3 regions of the Streptomyces brevispora genome follow, and region 1 is predicted to be linked to each of the others. Evidence: riboswitches for the same ligand, from Rfam matches in the RefSeq annotation. Region 1 holds a riboswitch; each other region holds the start of a gene.
The links. Region 1 has a riboswitch for S-adenosylmethionine ahead of FHX80_RS04920 (aminotransferase class V-fold PLP-dependent enzyme). Riboswitches for the same ligand answer to the same signal wherever they lie in the genome.
Positions count from the first base shown of each region.

Region 2: linked by a shared signal. The riboswitch ahead of thrC (threonine synthase) and the one ahead of FHX80_RS04920 (aminotransferase class V-fold PLP-dependent enzyme) in region 1 are both predicted to bind S-adenosylmethionine.
Region 3: linked by a shared signal. The riboswitch ahead of FHX80_RS27405 (hypothetical protein) and the one ahead of FHX80_RS04920 (aminotransferase class V-fold PLP-dependent enzyme) in region 1 are both predicted to bind S-adenosylmethionine.

Region 1 is NZ_VIWW01000001.1:1,052,992-1,055,249, forward strand. It holds gene FHX80_RS04920 (aminotransferase class V-fold PLP-dependent enzyme) at 1-1,235, opposite strand, end outside; SAM riboswitch class IV at 1,407-1,524, opposite strand; gene trpD (anthranilate phosphoribosyltransferase) at 1,608-2,258, opposite strand, start outside.
Region 2 is NZ_VIWW01000001.1:3,487,891-3,490,148, reverse strand. It holds gene thrC (threonine synthase) at 1-815, opposite strand, end outside; SAM riboswitch class I at 833-959, opposite strand; gene FHX80_RS16255 (glucosyl-3-phosphoglycerate synthase) at 1,113-2,063, shown strand; gene FHX80_RS16250 (alpha,alpha-trehalose-phosphate synthase (UDP-forming)) at 2,121-2,258, shown strand, end outside.
Region 3 is NZ_VIWW01000001.1:5,952,498-5,954,755, reverse strand. It holds gene FHX80_RS27410 (cytochrome P450) at 1-386, opposite strand, end outside; gene FHX80_RS27405 (hypothetical protein) at 620-1,012, opposite strand; SAM riboswitch class IV at 1,062-1,171, opposite strand; gene FHX80_RS27400 (phosphocholine-specific phospholipase C) at 1,251-2,258, opposite strand, start outside.

The sequences.
Region 1 (2,258 bases):
ACCCGGATCGCGTTGAGCGACCGCTCGCCCGGCTCGGCCTCCGGCGCACCGCACTCGCCGGCCTCCTGCGGGTCGCTGCCGAGCAGGGTGCGCACCAGCGGGTGGGCGCAGAACAGTCCGTCACGCACTCCGATGCCGTACTCGGCGGAGAGCGCCGCGGCGAAGTGCGAGCTGTTCCAGCCCTCCACGACGAAGGAGATGACGCCGACCCTCGGGGCGTCGTCGCCGAACAGCGAGAGCACCCTGACCTCGGGGACCTCGGCGAGTCCGGCACGGACCGCGGAGACCAGCTGCTGCTCCCGGGCGACCAGGCCCTCGAACCCGGCCTCGGTGAGCGCCCTGCAGGCGGAGGCGATGGAGTAGACCCCGATGACGTTGGGGGAACCGGCCTCGTGGCGGGCGGCGGTGGTGTGCCACTCGACGTCCACCGCGCCGTCGGCGCGACGGGCGACCTTGCGGGAGGCGCCGCCACCGGCCAGGTAGGGCTCGGCGTCGCGCAGCCAGTCGGAGCGGCCGGCCAGGACGCCCGAGCCGAACGGCGCGTACAGCTTGTGTCCGGAGAAGGCGACCCAGTCGACGTCCAGCTCGGCGATGTCGACGGGGTGGTGCGGGGCCAGCTGCGCGGCGTCCAGCACGATCCGCGCACCGTGGGCGTGCGCGGCGGCGGCGAGTTCCTTGACCGGCCACAGCTCACCGGTGACGTTGGAGGCGCCGGTGACGCAGACCAGCGCGGGGCCGTGGGGATCGCGGTCGGCGAGTGCCCGCTCCAGCGTGGCGACGGCCTGGGCGGGGGTGCGCGGGGCGTTCAGGTAGGTCACCCGGGCATCGCGCCAGGGCAGCAGCGACGCGTGGTGCTCGGTCTCGAAGACGAACACCTGGCAGTCGGCGGGGAGCGCGGCGGCCAGCAGGTTGAGTGAGTCGGTGGTCGACCGGGTGAAGATCACCTGATCGCCGGCGCGGCAGCCGAGGAACTCCGCGACGGTGACGCGGCTGCTCTCGAAGAGGTCCGTGGAGAGCTGCGAAAGGTAGCCGGCGCCCCGGTGGACGCTGCCGTAGTACGGCGCGTACGCGGCGACGTCGTCCCACACCCGCTGCAGGGCCGGAGTGCTGGCGGCGTAGTCCAGCGCGGCGTACGTGACCTCACCGCCGGTCACGAGCGGAACCGTCACATCCTTGCCCAGAACCGGCAGAGGGGTACAAACGGACTGGTCGGCGGCAGCGGTGAAGACGGACATGACGAACTCCCGTAACAGGCAGGCGAATTCCGCGTGCCCGCGGATGCGCGGCAGCACGGAAGGAAGATGAGGGTGTGCGGAGGAGGGCCGAAAAGCCCTATCGCATTCGCTTGCTCACAGAGGCTCCCTGAGGACCAGGACCCCACGGGTGGACGTCTCACGACGTCGAGGGGTCCGCGCTTGCCGCAGACCTCGCTGCCCACGGCCTGGTCTTCACCCGGGGCACCCCGCCACGGACGGAGGGTTGCCGGACAGCGGGCCGGGGCCGTAGTCGCTGTCACTCATGACCTGACCAGCATCCTGCCATATGTGCGTGAACGCGCAAGGCGCAGTCCATGACCTGGACTGCGCCCTGCTTGACACTCCGTACGTTCAGGCGTTGCTGGCCTTGACCCATCTCTCCAGCGCCCGCCCCGCGGACCCGGAGTCGATGGACTCGGCGGCCTTCGCGATACCGGCGGCGAGCTGCTCGGTGAGCGTGCCCTCCCCCGGGTTCAGCGCCACGAGCGCCGCCGCCGAGTTGAGCAGGACGGCGTCCCGGACGGGGCCGGTCTCGCCTGCCAGCAGCCGGCGGGCCACATCGGCGTTGTACGAGGCGTCGGCGCCGCGCAGCGCGTCCACCGGCACCAGCTCCAGGCCGACGTCGCGCGGGTCGAAGGCCTGCTCACGCACGACGCCGTCCCGGGCCACCCAGACCCGGGAGGTCGCGGTGGTGGTCAGCTCGTCCAGGCCGTCGTCGCCGCGGAAGACCAGCGCGGAGTTGCCGCGCTCGGCGAGCACGCCCGCGACGATCGGCGCCATCCGCAGATCGGCGACACCGATGGCCTGGGAACGCACCTGGGCCGGATTGGTGAGCGGACCGAGGATGTTGAAGGTGGTCGGGGCACCCAGCTCCGCCCGCGCCTTCGCCGCGTACCGCAGGGCGGGGTGGAACTTCACCGCGAAGCAGAAGGTGATGCCCGCTTCCTCGGCCACCTCGACGACGCGCTGCGGGGGCAGGTCCAGGTTGACGCCGAGCTTGCC
Region 2 (2,258 bases), 2.4 Mb from region 1:
AGCTCCTGGAGGCCCTTGTCGACCTTCGTGAGCTGCGAGCCGGACGCGACCGGGATGACGATCTGGTCGGGCAGCCGCCAGCCGAGCTGCTCGCAGATCTCGTACGCGAGCGTCTTGGAGCCCTCGCCGTAGTACGGGCGCAGGTTGACGTTGACGAAGCCCCAGCCCTCGCCGAGCGGGTCGCCGATGAGCTCCGAGCAGAAGCGGTTGACGTCGTCGTAGTTGCCCTCGATGCCGACCAGCTCACCGCCGTACACCGCGGCCATGACGACCTTGCCCTGCTCCAGGTCGTGCGGGATGAACACACAGGACCGCAGGCCGGCGCGGGCGGCGGCGGCGCCCACCGCACCGGCGAGGTTGCCGGTGGAGGAGCAGGAGAGCGTGGTGAAACCGAAGGCGCGGGCGGCCTCGACGGCGATCGCGACGACACGGTCCTTGAAGGAGTGCGTCGGGTTGCCCGAGTCGTCCTTGACGTACAGGCCGCCGGTGACACCCAGTTCACGGGCGAGGTTGTCGGCCTTGACCAGCTTGGTGAAGCCGGGGTTGATGTTGGGCTTGTCCGCGACATCGGCGGGGACCGGCAGCAGCGGCGCGTAGCGCCAGATGTTGTCGGGGCCGGCCTCGATGCGCTTCTTCAGCTCGTCCGGGGAGCCGCTCGGCAGGTCGTACGCCACTTCGAGCGGCCCGAAACAGGTCGCACAGGCGAAAAGGGGACCGAGCTCGAATCGCTCTCCGCATTCGCGGCAGGAAAGCGCCGCGGCGGGACCAAGGTCCACAGAAGATTCGGTGTTTGCTGCAACAGTCTCAACAGCCATGATGGCGAGGCCCTTTCTCCTCATCTTCCTCGTGACGCATTTCGCCACAAGACGGAATTGGCACCTTCCCCACCTGACCTCGCGGTCGGCGGGAGGGTTGCCGGGACTTCAACGGGCCGTTCCCTCTGTCCCTCTGGATGAGCGCTATGGCACTGGACCAATGGTCCAGGCGTTTATGGGCGGAAGGACCCCGGCATGCCAGGGCCATCTGCGTTGTTCAAGACTGTAACCGAAGCATCGGACTGTTGAGATGGACGTCCGAACCGCGAGATGGATCACATACAGGGAGTATCGACCGTGCTGGAAGAGGTCGAAGGCTGGCTGACCAGGCGTTCCTGGTCAGCCGCCGACCGCCCGCTGGAACAGCTCCTGGCGGCCAGGGACGGCGACCCGCACCGCGGGAGCGTGAGTGTCGTACTGCCCGCGCTCAACGAGGCGGCGACGGTCGGTGACATCGTCGGAACGATCCGGCGCGAGCTCATGGAGAAGGTCCGGCTGGTCGACGAACTCGTGGTGATCGACTCCGGCTCCACGGACGCCACCGCCGAGATCGCCCGCCGGGCGGGCGCCCGGGTGATCCACCGGGACGCGATCCTGCCCCGCCTCCCGGCCGTCCCCGGCAAGGGCGAGGTGCTCTGGCGGTCACTCCTGGTGACCGGCGGTGACATCGTCTGCTTCATCGACGCTGACCTCAAGGACTTCTCGGCCGACTTCGTCTCCGGCATCGTCGGCCCGCTGCTGACCGACCCGTCGGTGCAGTTCGTCAAGGCGATGTACGACCGCCCCTTCGGGGACACCGCAGGCCAGGGCGGCCGGGTCACCGAACTGGTGGCGCGGCCGCTGCTCAATCTGCACTGGCCGCGGCTGGCCGGATTCGTCCAGCCGCTGGGCGGCGAGTACGCCGTGCGCCGCTCGCTGCTCGAACGGCTGCCGTTCCCGGTCGGCTACGGAGTGGAGCTGGGGCTGCTCGTCGACGCCCTGCACACGGTCGGCCTGGACGCGCTCGGACAGGTCGACGTCGGCGTCCGGAAGCACCGCCATCAGGACGGCCAGGCGCTCGGCCGGATGGCGGCGGCCATCTACCGGACCGCTCAGCTGCGGCTCTCCCGGGGGCATCTGGTCCGCCCCTCGCTGACCCAGTTCGAGCGCGGCGAGCACGGTTTCGTTCCGCACACCTACCCGGTGGACACCGAGGAGCGGCCGCCGATGTGCGAGATCGAGGAGTACGTCTCGCGCCGCGCGGCGTGACCGGGGCACGGCCGGACGCACGTTTGGACGGTTCGGGATCGGGCTAGATTCCGCAACATGGTCTCCGAGCACGCCCCTCAGCCCGCCGCCCAGGTACTCGTCGCGTCCAACCGCGGTCCGGTCTCGTACGCGCTGAACGAGGACGGCTCGCTCGAAGCGAAACGGGGCGGGGGCGGGCTCGTCTCCGGGCTGAGC
Region 3 (2,258 bases), 4.9 Mb from region 1:
GGTCCGACCATCCGGACGTGCCGCCGGTGCTCGGCCCCCGCGCTGAAGTAGATGGACGGCATGGGCCGCCCGACCATGGGCAGCAGCGGCCAGTCCTCGGGGATGTGCTCCCACTGGTTCCACAGGCCGACATCACGCGGGAACAACTCGCCGTCACTGGTGACGTGATGCAGTTCGCGGTACCCGATGACCAGCCAGGCGGGGAACCCTCCCAGCAGCTCCACGGGGACGACCGGCCCGTGATCACGTCGCATGGCGCGATAGACGGCCTGCGGTTCGGTCTGGAACGAGGGCCCGCTGAGCGGCACCGCCGCCCGCCCCGTGTGCGCGGGGCACGGCGAAGGGGGCGGGACGGGTGAGGGCGCTGCGGAGGGTGGGCGCGTCATCTTGCTGACTCCTGTGGCGGAACTTCACGCGTCACGATCAGATGATCAACGCACGGTCACTATAAGGAGTTTAAGTGACGCCACGGCGGTCAACGGCGATCAAATATGTAAACCAAGTGAAGCAACAGGCCGACATCTCAGTTCAATTGGCCAACATCCCGAAGTACGGCCCCGACCGGCCCGGTCCGCCGCAACCGCCGCCGCCGCGCCTGCCGCCCGGGTTCGTGCCCTGCCTACGGCTGCCCTGCCCCCGTGACACCGCACAACTCCGCGCCGTCGAAGGCGACGTTGACAAGCACGGTGACCCGGCCCTCGCCGTCGACGAGCTTCAGCGCATGCCACCGAGACAGCCAGTACACATGTCCTCGGTGACCGGCGAGCGTCTTCCGGAGCACGTCCGGAGCGTGCGTCCACACCCCTGGAAGGTCACCCGCGTAGTCGAACGCGGCACGCAGTTCGACCCACCCGTCGTCCCGGACATCACCGGCGGTCAGCAGGATCTCGACGGCCTGACCGGGCTCCTGACGGCACTTCTTGGCATGGATCCAGTGCACCTGATGGCCTGCGGCGTACCGGGCGCAGCCGTCGCTCCGCACGGAGCCGTTCTCGGTGAGATGACGCAGCATGGTGAGTCCCGCCTTCCGGGGCCGATGGACCCCGAGCGCTCTGCACCCCGGTCCGCTGTTCCCCGCACCTCGCGCACGGGGCAGGTCGTCACCCGGAGCACCCGCAGCGGAGCGGGGTGCCGTCCAGCCGGCCGGGGCTGCGCGCTGGAACTCATGACCCGACGAAAACCCTAACGCACCGGGGTGCGTGGGGGCCTGACCGGCCCCCACGCACCCCCTGCTCCGAGCGCCGCCCCGATCAGCCGGTGACGAAGCCCGGGTCACTCGTACCGGGCTCGCCCGTCTCGACGTGTCCGGCGAACCTCCGGAGGAACGTGGCGTCCGCGTCCGCGACCACCGTGATGTCGTACCAGCGGTTGCTTCTCCGCAGGTCAACGGTGTGCTTCACGGTCGCGCCGGCACGCACCGCGAATGTCTGCACCTCGCCCCCGTAGGCGCCCGCGTTGCGCACGGTCAGCTGGACGGTCCCCGCACCGGCATGGGTGAGCGCCAGTTCGAGCGCCCCGTTCGCGGGGTTGTGACGCGCCGTCACCTCGGGCCCTGCCGTCTTGCCGGGCCCTCGGAAGGCGCGCAGGAATCCGTTCGGACCGTGCACGGTGAGGTCGGTCACCTGCTTGGAGTAGGCCGTGTTCCACTTGTCGGAGAGCGACTTGCCCGCCTCGGTGGTGTAGGTCCAGGGCCCGTCCGTGCGGTTCGCGGACATCACCAGGAACTGCGCGCCCGCCGCGGCGCCGCCGCTGAAGGTGAGCTGGAACTTCCCGGAGGCAGGGTCGGCGGCCCCGTCCACGAGGGGCGCGTACCGCAGTGGCCGGGTGGGCCGCGAGCCCGGCTCCTGCGTCGGCACACTGCCGGAGGCCGGCGGTATCGGTACGTAGTCGGGGTGCCGGCCGCCGTCGGGCGGTGCGTACCCGTCCGTGGAGGGCAACGAGACCGGTGCGGTGTGCGTACTGCGGAAGTCGAAGGCGGAGGTGAGATCACCGCAGACGGCCCGCCGCCAGGGCGAGATGTTGGGCTCGTGCACACCGAAGCGCTGCTCCATGAACCGGATGACGGAGGTGTGGTCGAAGACCTCCGAACACGAGAACCCACCGGTGCTCCACGGGGACACGACCGTCATGGGCACGCGCTGGCCGAGCCCGTACGGCCCGGCCAGGTACCGGATGTCGCCGGGGAAGTGGTCGGCGGAGGTGTCCACGGTGGACAGCCCCTGCGCGGCCCCGGACGGCACGAACGGCGGCACGACGTG